DNA from 3 places in the Cytobacillus sp. FSL R5-0569 genome. Region 2 is predicted to be linked to each of the others. Evidence: riboswitches for the same ligand, from Rfam matches in the RefSeq annotation. Region 2 holds a riboswitch; each other region holds the start of a gene.
What was found. Region 2 has a riboswitch for thiamine pyrophosphate ahead of MKX78_RS12295 (YkoF family thiamine/hydroxymethylpyrimidine-binding protein). Riboswitches for the same ligand answer to the same signal wherever they lie in the genome.
Positions count from the first base shown of each region.

Region 1 (8,070 bases), 2.1 Mb from region 2:
AAACTATAACTATGTGTAAAGAAACTATCTAGAGGAAATAACTTAGTTATTACCGTTTTGTTTTACTTGATATTACTCTATATGCTTTATAGAATATTAATCAGATTAATGAAGGAGGATTTTTGTTTGAATAACTTATGTTTAAGTCTGGTTCATAGCTTTTCTCAAAAATAATTCATCGAGGAGAGTGTAATTAATGAACTTTTATATAATGAAAGATATACTGAACGAACAGTTCGATTTAAAAATTACTCACATGACACAACTTACCGATCATAATATATCTGCAACCTATTATTTAAATACATCTAAAGGAAGTTACGTTCTAAAACGTATTCCTTCCTATATTCAAGATACCGAAATAGAAGGCAAATTGGTTAAGTACCTTTACGAAAACGAAATTCCTGTAGCACAAGTTATTAAATCTAATCAAGGAACTTATTCATTCTCCATAAACGGGAAAAATACCACTTACAAGAATATATAGATGGGGAAATTTATGACTTAAATAATGGAACTGACTGGTTTAAGGATGTATCCGCTCAAAATTTAGGAAAAATTCAACATGTATTATCTCAAACCCCCAAATTAAAAACAGGAATGATTAATAAAGAATTATTTACTAACGGTCAAATTATTAAGGCAAAAAAATCCTACCTCAAGACTTTTAAAAAAGCACAACAGTCTAACGATACGACAACTATGAAAGATATTATTAACCGATTAGAGTATCTAGATACAATTAATAACTATACGTTTGATTATTCTAAGTTTACATGTACTAATTCGCATGGAGATTATTATACTTCTCAAATCATATGTAAGGAAACAAAATTGTATACAATTGATTGGACAGACGCCTGTCATTTACCTGCATGTTGGGAAGTAATGATGTCTTTCGCTTATGCGGACCCTGTTGCTAAGAGTGGAAAAATTGAATCTAATGCTCTTAAACGTTATATAGATAACTATTCAAAGTGGTTTACCTTGAATAATTACGATTTATTCCATATGCCATATCTGTATTTCTTTCAGCTAGCTGTTAGTAATTTTTACGAACCTTATGGAAAGTTACCAAAAGAATATTTAAAAATTGCTAGGCTGACAACAAAGCAGTTAGCATGGCTAAATAAGAATGTTGATTCTTTAGCCATGAAGTTAGTTTAAAAAACGTAATCTTTTGTCTTGTCCCTCTCACGTAGACAACATAAAAAGATGAACATTGAACGTGTGTCGATATTCAATCGGCACACGTTTATTTAGTTTCATATGACTACGTTTAGAATCATCATTACCTAGAGCTTATTCTCCTTCTGTTTAACACTTATTCAGTTTTGAGGTGTCGAAAGATCGATTCTATAATTAGCATAAAAAAACAAGTTGCCCCAGGGTTCATACGAATCGGAGCTAGCTTTACGATTGGTAAAGCTATTTTGCCAAGTGTTATCGCACAATTACGAGCCACTCATGAGCAATTATCTTATCATGTTACAATTGGGAATAGCGAATAAGTAATTGATAGTGGCAGGCACCATAGCAGTAGATATTGGCTTGTGGAAGGGCAAACCAATGCGAAAGAGTTTGTCCAGAACCCCTTTGCAGAAGATTGCTTATTGACCTTCTGTTCACCCACATATGGAAAGGCATTTTCATTCGATAGAGAATTTATATGACCAAGAGTAGGGCACGAAAAAGGCACTTGATTGAATTACATCAAATTAGCGTCAAATCTACGTTCATCAGCTCTACACAAGGAATAAAGAGCAGTGTAAAAAGTAGCTTAGACGCTCCTTATTTTCCGAGGTAACTATAAAAGAGGAGTTGACATACGGTCTGTAGAAGCTGGAAGGCTTTAAGAAGAACATTCCTTTCTCTTATGTGTTAATCAAAGGAACGAACTTGATCACAGTATCCAGTTATTAGTTGATACGTTAAAAAACCGCACTGAGTCTTACGAAAAGAGCAACGATTATTATCAAACCACTTTTTTTGCGATTTAAATAAATGTTTGATTGAATTGTGGGCAAGGAGGCCGGCACAAGCGACCTCCATTTTACTGTATTTCTCTATTTAAAAAGCTGGATAATTGCTCTGGGAACGGCAAAAACATAGTCTGCTATTGTCATCGTATTTTCAACCTTGTCGAACTTCTCTTCGAATCGATTAAGGTATTTTGTTAAATGATTTGTTACGATTTCTCCTTGAATCGGTTCTACACCATTTTTAAAACGAATGCGAACTGATTTTCCTTTATGAAGATCTTCTGAATCCATGATTTGAAAATGGATATGCGCTTCAGAAGAGTTACCCGAGTTCCCACATTTGCCAAGTAATTGTTTTTGAAGAACTTCCTCCCCTTCTTGGACAATGATACTGTCTTTTTTAAAATGAGCAATCATACTATATTCCTTATGCGCATGCTCTATCACAATATAGTTGCCTGGGGGGTGTTCTTCATCCATCTGCCCTGGAATATTATCATCGAGACCATCAACCACTTTTATTACTTTGCCATTTTGAGGGGCGATAACTTCCTCTGCAAATGCGTAATAACTCTCATTTTTTTCAGGTCTACCATTATATGTAGAGCCATCCTTCACCTTTAATAGATCATACGCGTACCTTTGATGTTCATATACGTAATGGTAATTAATAAATTCATTTGTGCCACCCCAGAAAACAAACCAATCATCCATCACCGGCATAATGTATTCATTCTTTGTATAAATCTTATCTGTTTCTGGAAAGACAAAGTAGGGTTTCAAATAGAAACTGACAATTGTATATTTATCATCGAATCCAACCACAACTGCTTTTGCTTTTGAGTTATCTACCCATACGAACTGACCAATGCCTAAGACATCCGTCCGTGACGTAAGATGATAACTACGCACACCTTCATTAAAAGCTGCGCTCATCTCAATAAATGCCGATAATGAAACCATTCCTTGAAACACTTTTGAAGTTGCTTCATAAATTGTTTTAAAATCTTCTCTTAACCAATGATCTATAAACCTATCAGGATCCATTGACCCTACCATACCCTCTACCTCCGTAAGTTTTATTAAGATGAAAAAATTAAACGATTCTCAAGAAATATTTTGCAATTAATAGTAAAGAAACCGCCAATAGTTACTTTAATTTCACTTGAATCTTCTAACTTACCTTTCAAATCCCCTCTTAATGCTAGACCTAAATTTTCATCCTGTAATTCACCATTTACATACAACTTTTCTCCGTTAATCCAATAATTTTCGATTAATATATGATTTCCATGATGGTTTACTTCAAAAACCTTCTTCATATCAATCACTCCTTGATTATTCTACGACTATCTAGGGAATAAGTTTCACAAATAATTTGTTTTTTTACTACCAAAAAAAGATTCTTGAATTCTGATGAAAGTCATAGTATATTCTAACCGAGGATAAATTTAATACTTCCACAAGGGGAGCCTAATATGGCTGAGAGTGAGCGAGTTCGTTCTGACCCTAAGAACCTGTTAGATAATGCTAGCGTAGGGATCGTGGTTTTGGATATGAGCAATACTAGGCATCCATCACCGCCTATGTATTGCTTTTTTTCATGACAAAAAAGTAATACAGGTTTACTCGTTCGCTTCTCTTTTCGGAGAAGGAGGAAAAACATGAAACAAAATAAAACACTTTTTATGGTGGAAATTGCTATATTTGCAGCTTTGGCATTATTACTTGATTTCTTATCAGGCTTACTGATGGGGAGATTTTGGCCACAAGGTGGGTCCATCTCACTTGCTATGGTACCGGTTTTCTTAATGGCCTTTCGTTGGGGTGTTAAAGGCGGCGTCTTAACGGGCTTACTATTAGGAGGACTTCAAATCTTAACAGGAGCTGTTCCTTTTCATTTCGCCTCTTGGATCATTGACTATTTCGTAGCCTTTGCTGTTGTCGGACTCGCAGGCATCTATATGAATAAAGTTGTGCAAAATTATCAAGACGGCCAATTTGCCAAAGCAAACATGTATGTTATTAGTGGCGTTTTCTTAGGAAGTTTCTTACGCTTCTTATGCCATTATTTATCAGGCATTATCCTATTTGGTGCCTATGCTCCGGCAGATCAACCTGTCGCACTTTACTCACTCGTATATAACGGAACATATATGCTACCTACCTTTATCGTATGTGCCTTAGTCGTTGTCATGCTTTACACAACAGCCAATAAGGTCCTTCTTAAAAAAGCATATTAATCATAATCATCTAAAGGCTCTGGGGGAACGCAGGGCCTTTTTTTCAAGTCAACGTTTTGGGGGATTTTCGCACGATGAATGAACTGTGGAATCAGGGTGACATGTACATCGGCGTGATATCCATAAGATAACCATGCAAAATGAAAGCGCCAAAAGCAGCTAGACAAACCAACATCTTCTCTTCTATTTTCTCCTTGAGACCGGCAGTTTTCTTTTTGGATTTCTGAGAGGGGGAGTAGACACATCTTTATCCTTACTTTTTTTAGCAGCACTTTTCTTCCGTCAATGTCAATCTAACGATGAACACTCTTGATTATTTATGAATTTGCAACAACTATTATCTACGGTAGTTTAAACCAACATCATCTGTTTTCTTTCTTGTGATTTTTGTACGTAAACACGATCGCGCAGTTCTCTGACTTTCCCTGCTCTCTTTTGCGCGTAAACACAATTTGCGCGCAGTTCTCTGACTTCCCCTTCTCTCTTTTGCGCATAAACACGATTTGCGCGCAGTTCCCTGACTTCCCCTGCTCTCTTTTGCGCGTATACACGATTTGCGCGCAGTTCTCTGACTTCCCCTTCTCTCTTTTGCGCATAAACACGATTTGCGCGCAGTTCCCTGACTTCCCCTGCTCTCTTTTGCGCATAAACACGATTTGCGCGCAGTTCTCTGACTTTTTCTTCTCTCTTTTGCGCATAAACACGATTTGCGCGCAGTTCTCTGACTTCCTCTTTTCTCTTTTGCGCGTATACACGATTTACGCGCAGTTCTCTGACTTCCTCTTTTCTCTTTTGCGCGTATACACGATTTGCGCGCAGTTCCCTGACTTCCCCCTTCTCTCTTTTGCGCGTAAACACAATTTGCGCGCAGTTCCCTGACTTCCTCTTCTCTCTTTTGCGCGTAAACACGATTTGCGCGCAGTTCCCTGACTTCCCTTTCTCTCTTTTGCGCGTATACACGATTTGCGCGCAGTTCCCTGACTTCCTCTTCTCTCTTTTGCGCGTATACACGATTTGCGCGCAGTTCCCTGACTTCCCCTTCTCTCTTTTGCGCGTATACACGATTTACGCGCAGTTCTCTGACTTCCTCTTTTCTCTTTTGCGCGTATACACGATTTGCACGCAGTTTTCCGCCTTCCCCTTCTCTCTTTTGCGCGTAAACACGATTTGCGCGCAATTCTCAACCTTTCCCTTCTGCCTTTTGCGCGTAAACATCATTTGCGTTCAGTCTAAGCTAAAAACGCTCGTTTAAGATTTACCGTATTGATTGGATGAAGCTGACATATATTTAAAAGATACCATCGCCAAGATTTAAATGGAGGTTGTATGGCGTACCAGCCTCGATACTGCTGGCTGTTTCATCTGTAGTCATGCCAAAAGAGGATCCATGTCAATGAAAATAAGGTTATAATTGACCATTGAAATCAAAGGGCACATGGCAGAAAATAAATTTACATATTTATCCATAAATAAATTCAACGCGATAACAAGAGATAATCTCTATCTCCATTCAAAAAATTTTATTTTTCGTGAACGAAAGGAGAACACTAATCGTCATAATAGTAAATCCAAAGAAAAGGGGGGCAAGGTTTGGAAGAGAAAAAATGGATTAAAGCAGCGAAAAAAGGCGATAACCAGGCGTTAGCTCACTTATTTAAGGAGAGTTATCCCCTTCTCGTTCATTATTTAATGAAGCTCACCCTTAATCGAGAAGAAGCTGAGGATTTGGCACAAGAGACAATGACAAAAGCGATTGAAAAACTAAATCAATTTCAGGTGAAATCGAAATTCTCCACTTGGCTCATATCCATTGGTACAAAATTATATATCGATCAAAAAAGGCGCCAGAAGCGAGCTGATGCCTTTAAAGCACAACATATGCGGAAATTAAAATGGCAGGCACAGTCACGAAATGAAGATTGGGATTACTTATTAGCTTCTCTCGGTGAATTAGAAGATGAATTAAGAGTGCCGATTATTTTAAAACATTATTATGGCTATGCGTATGATGAGATTGGCAAAATGCTTGGAATTGCTGAAGGAACAGTAAAATCTAGAGTTCACCGCGGAATTAAAACCATTCGAAAGGAGATGGGTGAAGATGAGAAAGGCCCAGGAACAATGGAAAATCCTATCAAACAAGGATGAAGAAGATTTTTCAAAAGAAATGAAACGTTCTTTTGCACAGTTTGAGGAAAATAACCCCATCTCTACTCCTAGTGAAGATTGGTTTGAAAAAATGGTCATCGCAGAAAAGGATGAAGCTAGCAAAAAATGGCGAAGAGAATTACTCTTATTCAGCGGAATAGCAACACTTATTCTTGTTTTATTTTTTACAACATTAACCCAAATACCAGTTGTCTTTATCACATTACAAGGTCTTACAGTCCTTCTTGTCATCTGTTATACCTTTCTGCAAATCCAAAAACATAGAGAGAAGGTGCGACATGACGAATATTGATTTCTTTTTACTATTCTTAGTAGCAATTATTTTATTATCACAAAGTATCTTTTTATTTACTAATGCAAAGAAAAATGGAATGAATCATTGGTTCTGGGGTATTATCGCCTTAATTCAAGCACCGGTACCACTAATATTCTATTTCATCGTAAGAAACGTTCGTAGAAAAGAGGAGGATGAATTAAATGATTATCGTGACTACTGAAACAATACCAGGTAAAGAAATAAAAGAGTTAAAAGGTTTTGTTAGGGGAAATTCAGTCCAATCGAAACATATTGGAAAAGATATCGTTGCCGGATTACGTACGATTGTCGGTGGAGAAGTCTCGGAATATACAGATATGATGACGGAATCTCGCCAGAAAGCAATCGGTCGAATGGTAGAGCATGCCAAAAAAAAAGGGGCAAATGCGATTATCGGTGTACGTTTAGAAACGTCAGCTATAATGGCAAACGCCAGTGAAATATTGGCTTATGGTACGGCGGTGTATGTGGAGTAAACAAGGGGTTATATATATTTGTTGGCTGTCGATTTCTCGACAGCTTTTCTGCGGAGTAACTTATATCTATTCAGAATAAGGATTGAGCAAATTCCTAACCCCTAATTCTAACGCTTAAGCCTCCGCTGCTGTATCATTCTTTTAATATCATAGCAAGCAAATGTCCCACAAATAATGATACCTGCACTAAATAAAAATACTAAAAACCAATTCTCTCCCCAACTGACATAGGCACTGTAGAGACAAAGTAACGCAGTGACGAGTGATCCATAATTCGCCTGATACAGCTCTAGTTTTGACCTTTGATTTTCTTCCAGAGATCCTCAACTCCCTTTATTATTTTATTATCCCATTTCTCTACTCTTCACTCGCAAACAACTCATCTACTGTGGTATCCAATACTTTGGCTAAATTAAACGCCAACTGCAGTGTTGGATCATATTTATTATTTTCAATAGCATTAATCGTTTGCCTTGTTACTTTGCAACGTTTCGCTACATCCTCCTGCGATAGTTTCATTGACTTCCTTAACTCACGAATTCGGTTTTTCATCTTAATTACCGTATTTTCTCTTATAAAAAAGTAAAGTAATCAAGTAGATAATGCAAATACTTAGTAGAAAGGAGAATGGTGAGATTCCTTCATAAGTGTTGCTTCCCCAAAAAGCTGAATAAACCTTCTTCCCCATTTCAAAAACTAACACGGCTATAACTACTGCAAAGGAATAAGATTGTGCTTTCATTTTAATTAATTTTTTCCTTTCATCACCGAGCTGAGGTAACGTACTGATTGTCAAAAAAATGAGTATTAAACTTAAAACTAGCAGTGAAAAAAAGATAATAACAATCCCGTTCAAAATGATTCCTCCTTCAAAAAATGTAAAA
Region 1 is NZ_JBBOWW010000001.1:265,939-274,008, reverse strand. Features, by position in the region: gene MKX78_RS01500 (hypothetical protein) at 197-487, shown strand; gene MKX78_RS01495 (hypothetical protein) at 835-1,167, shown strand; gene MKX78_RS01490 (M23 family metallopeptidase) at 2,067-3,041, opposite strand; gene MKX78_RS01485 (hypothetical protein) at 3,065-3,304, opposite strand; TPP riboswitch at 3,438-3,542, shown strand; gene thiT (energy-coupled thiamine transporter ThiT) at 3,647-4,225, shown strand; gene MKX78_RS01475 (hypothetical protein) at 4,577-5,287, opposite strand; gene sigY (RNA polymerase sigma factor SigY) at 5,816-6,373, shown strand; gene MKX78_RS01465 (YxlC family protein) at 6,327-6,686, shown strand; gene MKX78_RS01460 (hypothetical protein) at 6,673-6,891, shown strand; gene MKX78_RS01455 (YbjQ family protein) at 6,872-7,186, shown strand; gene MKX78_RS01450 (helix-turn-helix transcriptional regulator) at 7,544-7,738, opposite strand; gene MKX78_RS01445 (hypothetical protein) at 7,740-8,042, opposite strand.
Region 1: linked by a shared signal. The riboswitch ahead of thiT (energy-coupled thiamine transporter ThiT) and the one ahead of MKX78_RS12295 (YkoF family thiamine/hydroxymethylpyrimidine-binding protein) in region 2 are both predicted to bind thiamine pyrophosphate.

Region 2 (8,070 bases):
AAGGAGGTAACAAGTAGATGACCTTGTTTGGCAGCTACAATTTGGTTATCATATGTAGCTAACACTTCCACATGCTCTGTTACTTCTGTAATAATTGGGGCTCTAATAAATACTGCTGGAACATTGTCTGTGAATCCCTTTACTTGTAACATTGTTTCAAAACTATCTTTTTGTCGACCGAAGGCATTTCGCTTTACACTTATATCCATTAACCGTAAATGCGCTTCACTACCATCGGCTAACTCATTAGCTAGTAATACTAAACCCGCACAAGTGCCAAAAATTGGTTTCTTTTCTGCTGAAAACTGTTGAATTGGTGCTTTGAATTCATAATAATCAATTAGTTTTCTTATTGCCGTACTTTCTCCACCAGGAATAATTAAAGCATCAAGTGATGATAGTTCACTTGCTTTTTTTACGGCTACAGCGGCTTGCCCGGCTGACTCGATTTGTTTTATGTGCTCAGAAACGGCTCCTTGCAAGGCGAGTACGCCAATTTTCAACATTACCAACCACGCTCCTGCATTCTTTCTTCTAAGGATAATTTAGAAATATCTAATCCTTTCATAGCAGCACCGAGTTCTTGCGAAAGCTTCCCGATTAAATCGTAGTCTTTATAATGCGTTGTTGCTTGCACAATGCTATGAGCAAACTTTTCTGGATTTTCAGATTTAAAAATACCCGATCCTACAAAGACACCGTCAGAACCAAGTTCCATCATAAGAGCAGCGTCTGCTGGTGTTGCAATCCCTCCAGCAGCAAAGTTTACTACTGGTAATTTGCCATTTTTCTTAATTTCACGAAGGATATCATATGGTGCACCTAAGAGTTTAGCTTCTGTCATGAGTTCATCATCATTCATTAAAGTGATTTTCCGAATTTGTGCTTGAACTTTTCTCATATGTCTTACTGCTTCAACAATATTACCTGTGCCCGGTTCACCTTTCGTTCTTAACATGGATGCACCTTCACCAATTCTTCTTGCTGCTTCACCTAAATCACGACATCCACACACAAATGGAACCGTAAACTCACTTTTTAAAATATGGTACTCTTCATCTGCAGGGGTTAATACTTCACTCTCATCTATGTAATCAACACCCATTGCTTCTAACACTCGTGCCTCAACAATATGTCCAATTCTAGCTTTGGCCATGACAGGAATAGACACTGCCTGCATCACTTCTTCTACAATTCTTGGATCGGCCATGCGAGCGACTCCTCCAGCTGCACGAATATCCGAAGGCACGCGCTCTAATGCCATAACAGCAACTGCGCCTGCTGCTTCAGCGACCTTTGCTTGCTCAGCATTGACGACATCCATAATGACACCGCCTTTTTGCATTTGTGCCATCCCGCGTTTTACTGTTTCTGTACCTACTAATTGACTCATTTTCATTCCTCCATTGCATTTTTCAGATTTGTTTATTAGTATAAAAAGGAACTGATATGATTGTAAGTATCAGTTTTTGATAATTTTATAGTATCAGTTAGAGGGGGCAGTTAGATGGATTACTTAGCTTGTGAGTTGTTAAGAGACAGTGATGTACCTTTATATGAGCAATTATATGACTATATTAAAGGCGAAATAACAGTGGGAAGATTATTAGAAGGAGATAAGCTTCCATCTAAACGAAAATTAGCCACCTTGTTAAAAATAAGTCAAAATACTATTCAAACAGCGTATGAACAGCTTGAAGCGGAAGGTTATATTGAAGTACAAGCGCGCAGAGGCTACTTTATATTACCATTAACAGACTTAGAATATATCGAAAGTAAAATGAAGAATGAAGGTTCAACAGTTGGTGTTTATCCTAAAGAACAAACCGCGATTTATGATTTTCACCCGAGCCAAATTGATACTGTTCACTTTCCATATGATAAATGGCGAAAGTATGTGAAACAACATATTGAACCGGTTCATCAGTCCTCATTACTGCTTGGTGAAAACCAAGGGGAACTTGATTTAAGGCAGGAAATTGCGCAGTACTTATATCATTCCCGTGGCGTAACTTGCAAGTCTGAACAAATAGTAATTGGTGCAGGTGTAGAAGTTCTTTTACAACAGCTGATTTTTCTATTTGATAAAAATACAGTCTATGGGGTGGAAGACCCAGGTTACCATTTAATGATGAAGATACTACATAATTACGGATATGAAGTGTATCCACTTTTAGTGGATAGACAAGGAGTCGACATTCACGCCATAAAAAAATCACCTATAGATATCCTGTATACGACACCTTCACACCATTTCCCTTATGGAACCGTTTTACCGATTCAACGAAGACAACAATTGTTGAATTGGGCAGCAGAGAAGGATGATCGCTACATTATTGAAGATGATTATGACAGCGAGTTTCGCTATAACGGAAAAACGATACCGTCTCTGCAAAGTATGGACAGAGGGGAAAAGGTTATTTATTTAGGCTCTTTTTCTAAATCTTTTATTCCATCATTGCGAATTAGTTATATGGTTTTGCCAAAACCCCTTGTTAAATCTTATAAAGAAAAATTATCTTTTTATCATTGCACGGTTTCGAGAATAGACCAAAATGCTTTAAGTGGATTTATGAAAGACGGGGAGTTTGAAAAGCATTTAAACCGGATGAAAAAAGTTTATAGAAGAAAGGTCGAAATAGTTCTAAACGTACTCAAGTCCTTTCCGCAATTAGAAGTTATGGGAGAAAGCTCTGGATTACATGTCGTATTGATTGTCAAGAACGGAATGAATGAAAGCGAACTCGTAGCACGCGCAAAAAGAGAGCGCTTGAAAATTTATCCTTTATCTAATTACTCCATAATTAGAAGAGATGATAAAGAACCGCAAATTATATTAGGCTTTGCAGGTATTCGTGAAGAGCAATTGGAACACAGCTTGAAAGCATTGTTCAAAGCGTGGGGGATGGATGAGATTGATTAAATAAATCTCTCTTTGCTTGATTCAATAAAAAAATTAGAATTAAGTACTTTAAGATAATCAACAACGAACAAATTCTTATCATATAACTGAACTTGTTCGTTGTTAATTTTACTTAGAAAGGTTTTAGCGAGTAAAGTTAGGGCATAATCCGATGGCCAAATATATTAAGTGTACCCAATCGATAGGAGACGTAATAGGCGATTATTAATATGATAAGCATGATGATAAAAAATAGGTAATCAGTCGCTTTGATTTTCATTACAGTATAATAGGTTCGATCTTTTGACCCTGTAAAACCTTTTGATTCCATTGCAATTGCGACTCTTTCAGCCTTCCGAATGGCGCCAGCTAATAGGGGGATAAAATATTGTCTCGTATGTTCCACGCGATTTCTCCATCCTTTTGCACGACCAAGGCCCCGAACACGATGAGCTTTCTTTAACAGGTCTAATTCGTGCTTGAAGGTTGGAACAAAGCGATACCCTGCCAAAATACCATAAGTTAACTTAGGTGAAAGGCGAACTTGCTGCATTAAACTTAACATAAATTTTGTTGGATCAGTTGTAAAAGCAAAGAGTAAAGATAACCCTATAAAACACAATGACCTTAGTGCTAAACTCATACTAACTATAATGCTACCCATCCTAATATCAAAAGAAAAGAACGAAAAAACAATAGGACCAGTTGCGTACTTATCATCCGTATACAGCATTGTCATCCAAGCTAACCCGAGCGTAAAAAAGGACATCGGTATAAAGTAAAACAACCATTTCTTTATGTTCAGTTTACTGAAGAAAAAGGTAAGTATCAGGATATAAATAAACATAATCGCTGGTGTAATAATATCAAAGGAAAAGCTCAACAAAATGGCAGGTAAGATAACCGTAATAGCTTTTATGGTTGGATTTAATGAGTGTATCATATCGTCATCTCTTCATTTATCAACCGTAAGCGGTAAGGTATCCTTAATCTGGCTCTTTCTAAAAGGTCAGTTTTTCGCCAAAGTGCTTTAGGTGTACCATCATAAACGATCTTTCCTTGTTGCATAACCAAGACATTATTACAGTATGAATCAACTAAATCCATGTCATGTGTAACGAAAACGATGGTGGCCCCTTTATCATTTAGGTGCATGACTTTACGCATAAATTGAGAGGTCGTATAGGCATCTTGTCCAAATGTTGGTTCATCGAATAGAAGTAAATCAGGTTTGGAATGTAACATCGTTGCTACACTTAGCCTTCTTTTTTGGCCACCACTTAAGGAAAATGGATTTTTCCACTTATCAGATAAGAGATCAAAATCGGTTAATAAATGATGAACCATTCTTTCTGTTTCTTCTGTAGAATAGCCACTTAGCTTGATACCAAAACACACTTCATCGTATACAGTTTGGTTAATAAATTGATGCTCAGGATTTTGAAATACATAGCCCATATTCTTATACAATTCGTTTTCATGCCAATTACTTAATGGAGTGTTTAAAAAATCGATTGAGCCTGATACGGGCTTAATTAATTTGGCTATTAACTGTAATAAAGTAGATTTACCAGCACCATTTTCGCCAACTATTGCGCAAAAGTCCCCTTCTTTGATTGAAAAGGAAAGTTCATTTAGGATTTGCTTATTTTTATAGTTAAATTGTATATCTTTAAGATTGACGATTACTTCTGTACTTTCTTTCTCACTTGATGGTCGACTAGGCATTTTCCTATTTTCATACCTTTTAGGAACTCTTATACGATTCTTCGTCAACTTATGTAAATGATTTTGAAAACCTTCCTTCGGCGTACTATCTAAAAGTATTTCTCCTTTTTTATTAAGCGCAACCAACCGATGAGCGTATGGTTCCCAGTCATCGATTTCGTGTTCAATTACAAGCAAACCAAATCTTTGTTGTTTTTGAATCTTAATAATTGTCTCGATAAACTCGAGGCTAGATATCGGATCTAAATTTGCTGTAGGTTCATCTAAAATTAAGTATTGAGGGTCCATTAAAAGGATAGAAGCTAGCGCAACCTTTTGTTTTTGTCCTCCTGAAAGATGGTGAATGTTATGTTTCATATATTGTGATAATCCTACAATATCTAGCACATGTTCTATTCTTTGTTTCATTTGGCATCTGGGAATAGACAAGTTTTCTAACACAAATGCTAATTCATCTTCTACACGAACCATGCAAAACTGACTTTCTGGATCTTGAAAGACAATGCCTATTTCTTGGTTTATTACTCCTTTGGGGTAGGAGGAGATATTTCTCCCTTTATATAAAAGGTCCCCTGAAGTAAAACCTTCAACCGCCTCAGGATATAGACCATTTAAACATAGTGTCAGTGTACTTTTGCCAGAACCACTTGCTCCAAGTAATAAAGTCACTTCCTCTGCATATAACTTACAGCTTACATTATTTACAGAAGGTTCATCGTGTTTATCAAAGGAAAATGAGAAAGAGTCTAATTCAAAAATTGGTTGATGATTTTCCATGCCTTGCTAGTACCTCCTTCCCAATAGGGTACCCATTTAAAACACCAGTTTTCGCTAGTTGATCTGCTAATATTTTTCCTAAATAACCAGCAATGATAGCTCCACTTAAGAGACGTATAACAAACATTGTCATAATAAGCCAGGATTCATAGGCATGAAAACCTGATACAAAGAAATGGTAAGGAAAACTAATAAATGCAGCGCTGACACCTGAAAAAACGAGAATACGAGGTTGATAATTTTTCCATTTTGTCAGAGCAAAAGCGATTTCCGCCCCTAATCCTTGCACCATCCCTGAAAGAATTAAAGTGGGTCCAGATGTTGAGCCGACAAGTACTTCGGTAATAGCAGCAATGGTTTCTGCTGTAAAAGCAACGCCTGGCTTTCTGATAATGTAAGCAGCTATTATGGATACAATAAACCATATGCCATAAATCAATTCATAACCAATGGGTCCAAACCCAAACGGGGTAAGGATGGCAACAAGAACTTTACCGACCCCAAAAAACCCTAAATAAATAAAGCCAAATACGACACCCAGGACTGACATGAGAACAATATCTTTCAGACGCCATGATTTTATCATGAGACTTTCACTTCTTTAGCTTTTCCAGTAGGGCTGTTAGCTGATAATGTGAATGTCATTGTCACATGAGATACATCTTGCTTGGTCTGATCGAAAACGTTCTGTAACAAGTTAAAAATATCATTCACCTTGCCATCAAGCCTTGTGGCATAATGGCTATGGCTAACGTTTACTTCAGTCTCCTTGGACCAATCAATTTGCTCATAAATTTTTTCCATATAATCTTCCCTCCCTAAGGGATAGAGGGCAAATTTACAACCTGCAAGCTGGTCTATTTCTTTTGTATCATCCTTGTTCAAGGCAATGTCAGATTCGTCCATGTATACATCTGCTGCTGAATCTCCTGGACAACCAATCGAAAAGGTACCACTCATAGCGATGTGTTCTCCTGTTTTAGCTGCGTGTAAAAAGATTGCCCTCACTACATCAAAAACATGAATTTGCTTACCACGGATACAAGTAGATACATCATCAGTTTCTGACCACACCTTTGACATGTTCACTTCTTTAAGGGCAAATAAGATGATGTCCACATACCTCTCACTCATTGGAGAAAGCGTAAACTGACAACCTACGATACTACTTGTTCCACATAATTGATTCATACAAAAATCTCCTTTTAACATTTTTTGAACAAAAAAAACTGCACCCCGATGGAATGCAGTTTGGCTATGCAGAAAAAAAAGAGAATACACTGACCAACTGCACTTCCCCACGCTAGTATTATCTAGATCGGGTTATAAGGGTCAGGCAATTGCCTTCTCAGCCATTAAATATAGCTCCCCTAGCGCATTCGATATATTTTATTTGTTCGTCTATCCTATCATAAGCAAAAAATCATTATCTGTAAACCAATACTTGTCAATTGATAATGTAGTAGAGATAAATACAATTTACTAATTGATACGTAAATGATGCAAAAGAGTAAGGAATACAGTTTAAATCGCAATATAGTAGAGGTGAATAAAATATTGATGTGAAGAATGTTGATATATTCGCATACTATTTAGAATGAAGAATAACCCGATTACTAATTTCAGTAATAATGGTTGTCATTTCTTCCGGAGATTCTTTCATCCCATTCATTAACCATTTTTCAATTACATAAATACATCCACTAATTACAAAGTAAATCATATATTTTGATTTATCTATATTTATGACCTGCGGATCTTCCTTTAAACTATTAATAATGATTGATTGTGCAGTATCAATCACTCTCGTTTGAAAAGCTTTGTTACCATGGTCACTAAATAAAACAAGAAAATCAGCACTTCGTTTATAAACATAATCTAATAAATACTTCGTCATTGCAAAAGTTTCATTTGTCTCATTATGGTTGTACTGTTTTAAAGTGACTTGTAATTCTAACAAAATCTCATCTTCAATATGCTGGAGTAAATCAAATTGATCACGATAATGGCTATAAAAAGTAGAACGATTGATATCTGCTTTTTGACATAATTCTTTAATGGTAATGGATGAAATTATCTTTTCTCTTAATAATTCCATTAAACTTTCCTTTAACACCATACGAGTATATTGTTTCCGACGATCCAATTTTTTGTTCATCATGCCACCCTCACTTTTTTAGAGAAATCCAACAAAGTACGCTTAAATGTTGGATGTTAAACATTTTTTACACAACTGTTTGTTGTTTATCTAACACAGTGGTATGTATAATGTTACTGTAAAAGAATTTCAACATCAAGAAGTGGGGAAACCAATAATGATTGAGTTTATTATTCGTTATAAAAAATCTGTAACAATCATTTTCTTTTTGTTATCAGTGCTTTCTGCTATTGGATTTCTGTTTGTGAATGTTAATTATAATATGAAAGATTATATCCCAGCAGAAGCTGAATCTACCGTTGCTTTAGAAGTGATGGAAGATGAGTTTACTAGTGGCATTCCAAATACAAGCGTAATGGTTGAGAATGTAACAATCCAAGAAGCGCTCGTTATTAAAGAGAAATTAAATAAGGTTCAAGGTGTAACTGATGTGATGTGGTTAGATGATGCGATGGACATAAGAACACCAATAGAAACCGGAGACCAAGGCACAATAGAAAATTAC
Region 2 is NZ_JBBOWW010000001.1:2,393,624-2,401,693, reverse strand. Features, by position in the region: gene pdxT (pyridoxal 5'-phosphate synthase glutaminase subunit PdxT) at 1-503, opposite strand, end outside; gene pdxS (pyridoxal 5'-phosphate synthase lyase subunit PdxS) at 506-1,393, opposite strand; gene pdxR (MocR-like pyridoxine biosynthesis transcription factor PdxR) at 1,508-2,923, shown strand; gene MKX78_RS12310 (energy-coupling factor transporter transmembrane component T family protein) at 3,060-3,845, opposite strand; gene MKX78_RS12305 (ABC transporter ATP-binding protein) at 3,842-5,407, opposite strand; gene MKX78_RS12300 (ECF transporter S component) at 5,382-5,993, opposite strand; gene MKX78_RS12295 (YkoF family thiamine/hydroxymethylpyrimidine-binding protein) at 5,990-6,598, opposite strand; TPP riboswitch at 6,686-6,789, opposite strand; gene MKX78_RS12290 (TetR/AcrR family transcriptional regulator) at 6,996-7,565, opposite strand; gene MKX78_RS12285 (efflux RND transporter permease subunit) at 7,723-8,070, shown strand, end outside.

Region 3 (8,070 bases), 2.1 Mb from region 2:
CGCGGTCTAAGTACCGTCATGTTCTGGATTGCGTTTTTCATGTGCTTATTAATGGTTTACGGCCTAAATACTTGGTTACCGAACTTAATGATTGAAGCGGGTTATGCCTTAAATTCCAGCCTAGCGTTCCTTATTACGCTACAAGGTGGAGCCATTGTTGGGACACTCATTATTGGCTGGCTCTGTGATAAATACGGTTCAAAGAAAATGCTCGTGCCCTTATATGCACTTGGTGCAGTGAGCTTAACATTACTTGGATTTGGTGGCAGTGAATTATTCATTTATTTACTCGTTGCTATAGCTGGTGCTAGTACAATCGGTGCCCAAAACCTTGTACAAGCCTATGTCTCTCAATATTATCCTCCTAATATTCGATCCACAGCATTAGGAATGGCTTCAGGAATAGGGAGATTTGGAGGCATGCTCGGGCCACTTCTCGGCGGATTCTTATTAACGGCCGCTCTCCCTATTCATATGAACTTTATCGCATTTGCAATTCCAGGGTTGATTGCTGCCATTGCCTTAGCTCTCGTCCCAATTAAACGGGCCTATAAGCCTGAAGCTACTGTGGTAAAAGAGAATGAAACGATAAAAGTTGCTAATTAACGAGGATGTAAAGAAAAGAGCCATATATTTTGGCTCTTTTCTTTTGCCTACTTATCTTTGGAAAAAGTTTTCTAATTCCCTTATCACTTCATCAACTTCTTCTATAACGAACGCATGGCCTGCATCTAATTCTCTAAAAATGACATTAACGCCAGCTCTCTTTAAATCCTCTAGTAATGTAGTCGTCATTTCCCTTGTAGTTAAGACATCCTTATTTCCCCACAAAAGAAAAGTCTCTGCTTGAATATTGTTTATTTCTCCTGTTCCCTCAGCTGCATCATTATCAATATCAGTTATATTAAACACATTAGCTGCATGTGCAACATCCATCATATTCCTTTGTTGTATTGCTGCTTCTATATATCCTTCAAACCGTTCTCCTAATGCCTGCCTGCCTTTAACAAACATCAACTGTTCTATCGCTTCGGTAAAAAAAGCAAACTCTTTCATCTTCTGTGCTTCTACTAACCTATTTAACATTGGATCTTTTTCTATTGCTTCTCTTGTTTGATAGCGCTTATTGTTTTCATCATAGGCTGGATATCCACCGGCTGGCATGGAGGCGAGCAAAACCATTTTTTCAACAAGGTTTGGATACATTGCTGCAAATTGCAACGCAATACCACCTCCATTTGACCAACCAATGATTGTTATTTTATTTAAAGAAAAATGATCACAAAATAATTTCAAATCATAAGCGAATGTCTTAAAATCCTCTATTGGCTGATTGTAAGTAGATCGGCCATAACCTCTTAAATCCGGGGCATAGACCGTATACTTTGAAGGTATTTTCTCCAAAAATACGTCCCAATGATTCGCTGAGGCATAATTGCCATGAACGAGAAGTAGAACCTTCTCTCCCCCATCCTTTTTCAGATAATCATACACTTCACCGTTACTTAACCTGCATTCCATTTAAACACCTCTACTTTCTCCTTTAAACCTCTCATACTATTCGATTAAAGCTATCTTTATTCCTTTTTATGTTAAAATATTACATAAACATTCTAATAAAAGGAGAGATTGTATGAACGTTGAACTCACACGTTTTAAGGTTAAAAAAGGAAAAACAAAAGCTGTAGACGAATGGTTACAATTCCTTAATCATCATATGAAAGAAGTACTCCTCACACTTGAAGAAGAAAAAATGTATATTGAAACGATTTTTCGCGAAGTACAAAACGAAGATGAATATCTTTACTGGTATTCTGTACAAGGTAGGGATGGGATTGAAGTGACTGAATCCACCCACTGGGTAGATAAAAAACATCTCCAATATTGGCAAGATTGTATAGATGAAACCTACAAACCAGTTAATTTAATTACCGAAGTCGTTATGATTCCAGAGAAAATCAGAGCAAATATGACTTAGCTTAAATAGGCTAAGCACTTTTCACCTTCCGTCCATATAAGAAGAACGAAATGAGTCCTAATACGGTATATAATATAACAGCATTCACCATACTACCTACCTCAAACCAATACGAAACTGGAATTATTATCGCAGCGGATGAACAGATAAAGCCTATGATCATCTGCTTTATTAAGCGCGCGCAAATAATACCTTGGATAATAAAAGCTAGCGGAAAAAGGACATAAATCCCTAATAATAAGATTTTGCTAAACGGAAAAAATGAACATATCCACGTAAATATAAAAATACATATAGAGGGAAATAAAACTCGAAAAAACATCTTCATGTCAGTGTTCATCCCCTTCTTTTTATAGACAATATTATAGCCTTCCACCAAAACCACAATAAAACAAGATAACCGAAAACACTATACAACGCCCATAGTGCACCATCAGAAAGCTCATGAAGGAAAAACTCCCCTTCATTCATTTCTTCACCGCGACCAATAGCATTGAATATAGAAATAAAAGGGATTGTTAGAACAAAAAAGATGACAAATAATGCTGTTTTTCTAATTTGTTTCCTCCATAACATTCTTAACGCCATCATAAATGAAATAAACAAAAAGAGATAATACAATAGCCAAAACCATAACGGTAAACTCACCATAAACATTCCCTCACCCCTCTTGAGTGTAATATTACACTAAAAGAAATTTATTGTAAATAATTTCTTTTTATGTCCTAAATTCACCACTTTTAATTAGGCGCATACACTAAACGATATAACACCTGCCCCAAAATCATGCATAATAAAGTGAGGAAAAGTCATGAGATTCAGCTTTTTATCCCCGGTTTATAATAGTGAACAATGGGTTCGCTCGATGCTTGATAGCATTCCTAAAGAATATGCCGATGAAATCATTGTTTGTGATGACGGATCAACCGATCAAACATTATTGATGTTAAAAGAATATCAACAACAGTACCCTCAACTAAAAATCTTAGAAAATGGGGAAAATCGTGGCGCTAGCTATTCGTATAATCGTTGTATCGAAGCCGCAACTGGAGATTATATTGCCATTATTGATAGCGATGATATTTATTTACCAACCATTCGTGAAGTACTCGCTAAAATAGATGGTGAGTACGACATTTATTATTACAGCATGGTGACAAAGGATGGCCAGCTCTTTCAAGCAACGGAAGAAAATTATCGTGAATGGTGTGGGCAATTTAGGATCATTAAGAGAAGCTGTGTGGGAGAAGCGAGATTTTCTGAAAGACCGGATATGGCGGGGGACTGTGATTTTCATCAAGCGCTCTTAGAACAAAACCCTTCAGTGCACATAACAGGAATTATCGCTTACTGGTATAACTATCCACGAATAAATTCCGAATATTATTTATACTATTTTGGATTAAAGTAAGCCCATTGTGGGAAATGACAGAAAGGTGCGTTCCATACTTATGTTTAAAAATAAAACGCTATTAATTACAGGTGGAACCGGCTCGTTTGGGCATGTGGTGTTAGAACGTTTTTTGCATAGTGAAATAAAAGAAATACGCATCTTTTCTCGTGATGAAAAAAAACAAGATGACATGCAAAAACAGTATGCAGATGGAAGAATCTCTTATATCCTCGGCGATGTTCGGGATATGAGTACTTTATTACCAGCTGTGGACGGGGTTGATTACATTTTTCATGCAGCAGCCTTAAAACAAGTACCCTCATGTGAGTCACATCCGCTAGAGGCGGTGAAAACGAATATTCTTGGCACCGATCATGTATTAAGTGCAGGCATACAAGCAGGGGTAAAGAAAATTGTCTGCCTATCAACGGACAAAGCAGCCTATCCAATTAATGCAATGGGAATGTCTAAAGCTTTAATGGAAAAGACATTTATCGCTAAATCGAGACAAGCTAACGCTCGTGGTACCATTATATGTGGCACAAGATACGGAAATGTCATGGCATCAAGGGGGTCCATCATTCCGCTACTCATAGAACAAGTAAAGGAAGGAAAGCCGCTAACTGTTACGCATCCTTTAATGACCCGTTTTATGATGAGTTTAGATGAGGCTGTCGAACTCGTATTGTACGCTTTTGAGAATGCTTGTAATGGGGATATTATGGTACAAAAATCGCCTGCTGCCTATATTACAGATTTAGCACAAGCGATTAAAGAACTTTTTCACGTTAGCCTTCCTTTAGAATTAATTGGCACACGGCCGGGAGAAAAGCTCTATGAAGTTTTACTAACAAAAGAAGAAGCAGCGAAAGCTATTGATCTTGAAGGCTTCTATCGCATTCCTCGAGATACCAGAATAGAAACTGATACAAACTCTGTAGAAGAATATCACTCCAATAATACTTATCGTCTCTCTGTAGCTGAACTAAAAGAAAAACTACAATCATTATCCTATGTTCAAAAAGAGCTAAAAAAATGGAAAAGGTTAAATTAATATATTTGACCGCTCCCTATTTTTCGTGAGTTGAGCACCTTCATTGACCAAGTTAATAATCGCCAACTCACTTACTATTCTTATATATACTGAATTTATAGGGATATCCTACCAACCTTCTAAAGGAAGGTTGTTGTTTGATGTAGTTTCTGATAAATTAGGATTCAACATGACTAGCATATTGAGGAGTTACATACATGGAAATACAAAAAAGTAGTACGATGATACAATCCTTGCAAATAGGCATTTCTATCATCGAATTAATCTATCAAAAAGATACCCCAATGAAATTCTCAACCATTCAAGAAGAAACCGGTATTACGAAAAGTAATTTATATAAATATTTAAATACACTTACGCAATTGAACATGCTCTATCGTGAAAAAGGGACAAACCTGTATTATCTTGGAAGCAAATTGATTCAATATGGTACAGCCGCCTTTGGTAGTCGTGATATTGCCGATGCAATCACTCCGTATATGCAGGAACTTTCTTCGCTTACTTCCTGCACCGTTTCGTTTTCATTATGGACAAACAACGGACCTATTACGACAAAGATTTGTCATTCGAATGAACCACTTCATATTGGTACACAACTAGGCGGAAGCTTACCACCAACATCTGCCGCAGGGAAGATTTTCTTAAGTTTCTTAAACCCAGTACTGACAAAAGATTGGCTAGGAGACGGGGAAGCGATCGATAACGCAGAATGGCAAATGATTCAACAATCGAAAATCTCCTTCGCTACCGAACCTTTAATTCCATCGATTTCTTCGGCTTCCGTCCCTTTGCTAGACTACCAGAATCAATTACTCGGTGCAGTGACAGTTGTTGGATTTAACGATAAGATGCCTAAGGAAGCATCGGATCCGATGAGCAAGCAACTGCTGAAGTTTCACCTACAAGCATCTTCTATGTTTGGCTATCGATATAAACAAGGAAAAATTGAACAATACTGATTGAACGTTCAATCGACCGTTTTAACATCTAGTAGAATAAAATACTAGTGAGAAAATTAAGTTGTTATTTTAAAAATATCCTTTTCTGCGAATAAATTGGAGTTTAGCTTCGACTTAGTCTCACATTTGCTGATATAAGCTCTTTACTGATTTATCAACCTACAAAATAAGTCCATTTTATTGAAAAAGGCCGCCATAAACAAAGATGACGACCTTTTTTATCTTAGTTCATCGTCAATCCATGATCAACGACTAGATTTTGTCCCGTAATCGCTCTAGCGCCTGGAGAGGCTAAGAAAACAACGGCTTCTGCTACGTCTTCTGGTTTTGTCACACGGCGGATAGCAGAGTTATCAGCCACAATCGCAAATACCTCAGGGGTAGTAACAGCACTTGCATCCGTTGTTTCTAATAATCCACCGGAAACCATATTCACATTAATATCATACTGTCCGAGCTCTTTGGCCATATTGCGTGTAAAGCCAATTAATGCCGCTTTGGCTGTTGTATATTCATGGTAGGCAACGACTGGGTTCTGGTAAAGATTCGTGCCAATACCAATCACACGGGCTTGCTGTGAATCCTTTAGAGCCGGAAGAGCAGATTGAACAACATTTAAGCTTGCTTTTATCGCGCCTTCAAACTGGGTTTGATAGCTAGCCCAAGATAATTCCTCTACTTTCGCCTGTGCCACAGGATCAAATTTAAATTGAACTAATGCATTATTTACAACGATATCCAAGCGACCAAAATGAGCAATTGTGTCTGCTACCATTGCTTTTACTGCTTGATGATCTCTTACATCAGCTTGGATAGCCAATGCACGATCTTGTCCGATTTTTTCAACTACTGCATCTGCTTTTTCTTTATTATTAAAATAATTAACGACTACTTTGTAGCCCTCCTTACCAAACTTTTCAGCAATTGCAGCTCCTAATCCACGACTTGCTCCTGTTACTAACACGACTTCTTCTCTCACGCTATTCCCTCTTTTCAATAGATGTAATTAAAAATGTTCAGGGAAACAAAACAAAAGGCTCCCCGAAAATGGAGAGCCTACCATACATATGCATATAGTTGGAAGATGCTCCCTACGATCGTCTTAACGAACAGGTTCTAAGGGTCAGGTTTTAACCTTCTCAACTCATTTTCTGAGTCCCCCTGCAACAATTTTTAATTATTTTTAGTTTAGCATACAAATAGTTTCCTAGCTATGAATCGAAGTTCATTTCGAAACTGACCATTTGCTTTATGTTTCTCACCATTGTTTTAAACGGGGATTCTTATCTAGAATCGATTCATATTGTTTCTCATTACCGTAGAGGCTATTCGGGTCAAGCAGCTTATATCTCTCATATTTTTCTAATCGATCTTTTTCTTTTGCCCAGCCTAAATGCTTGACTCGCATTGTGGATAAACTGTGGGTAAGTTGGAAGATGTTTTCTGGAAATCTCCCACAATGCTGTGGTGTTTCTTTCCAGACAGGCTGAAAGGTTGATCTAACTCTTGCTAGAAATGGACGGTATAAGAAATGTGCTTGCCAGTATTCATCTTCACGATAATGGTCTTCATCCCACATATCATACAGTCTAAAACAGTACAGGTCGATAGTATCCTGTTTAACAAAGTCATCAATATAATCAATAAAACTCTCCTCAAACCATTCATCTGCGTCAAGATTTAATACCCAACCTAAAAAACCATTCGTTGCTTCTAACCACTGTTGTTTTCTTAGTTCCACTTCATTGGCAAACTGGGAGCTTGCATTCTTGACCAATTTAATTGGCATACCTTTTAGTTCTTGCAAGAAAATCGATATAGTCTGATCAGTACTAGCATCATCTATAATCACAGCTTCATCGATAAATGGCTTTACTTTCTTTAACATCGTTTGTAAATAACGACCTTCTTCATTCTTCACAATCATCGATAAGCGAATTTGATGGCTTTCTGCTTTTTCTGGATAAATAGGTAGTTCGCTATAAGCATACTGACATTTTTCTTTAAATGCGGGTATGCCTGTAAGGTCAGAAGAACGATAAATATGATAAGCTGGCAGATGCGTGTCTACATGTAGATCCAGTCCTAATGCCACAGCTCTCACACAAAAATGTCGATCTTCTCCCCAAAAACTGAGATTTTTAATTTTACTAAAATGAATACCTGCTAACAAAGCCTTCCTGCTAATTAGCGTGCACGCACCTAATCCTCCTACTTCATAAACACCTGGAGTTTGTAACTGTTGAATAAAGGCCTCGGTTTGAACGGCCTTTTCTTCGTCTGTTATGGCACCTTCATCCGCCTGTCTCCAGTGGGTATATTCATCTGTTAACCACACCTGCGGATAAGGAATTGTCCCCTCTTGCCAAGCCGTCCAAAATACCTCTGAAACAATTTCTTTTTTCGTGGAAATAAGTGTATGAAGGGTATTCGGGTGTAAAAGCAAATCAGAGTCAATTAAAAACAAATAATCAAATTCTTCAAATTTCGCCTGCTCAATAAGCATATCTTTGAAGCGAGCAACCTTCCAGATGAGAGCATCATTCCAGAAATGGGTAAAGTCGGTACGAATATAGATACTATCTTCTTTTGCGGATAAAATCGCAACATCTTTCTTCCATTTGGCAAAATGACGTAGTAATCTACTTGATTCTTCATTCTGATTATCATCTATGAAAAGATAATG
Region 3 is NZ_JBBOWW010000001.1:341,669-349,738, reverse strand. Features, by position in the region: gene MKX78_RS01890 (MFS transporter) at 1-606, shown strand, start outside; gene phaZ (intracellular short-chain-length polyhydroxyalkanoate depolymerase) at 658-1,521, opposite strand; gene MKX78_RS01880 (DUF6176 family protein) at 1,634-1,978, shown strand; gene MKX78_RS01875 (hypothetical protein) at 2,315-2,635, opposite strand; gene MKX78_RS01870 (glycosyltransferase family 2 protein) at 2,790-3,389, shown strand; gene MKX78_RS01865 (polysaccharide biosynthesis protein) at 3,430-4,425, shown strand; gene MKX78_RS01860 (IclR family transcriptional regulator) at 4,623-5,384, shown strand; gene MKX78_RS01855 (3-oxoacyl-ACP reductase) at 5,608-6,363, opposite strand; TPP riboswitch at 6,456-6,557, opposite strand; gene MKX78_RS01850 (glycosyltransferase) at 6,643-8,070, opposite strand, start outside.
Region 3: linked by a shared signal. The riboswitch ahead of MKX78_RS01855 (3-oxoacyl-ACP reductase) and the one ahead of MKX78_RS12295 (YkoF family thiamine/hydroxymethylpyrimidine-binding protein) in region 2 are both predicted to bind thiamine pyrophosphate.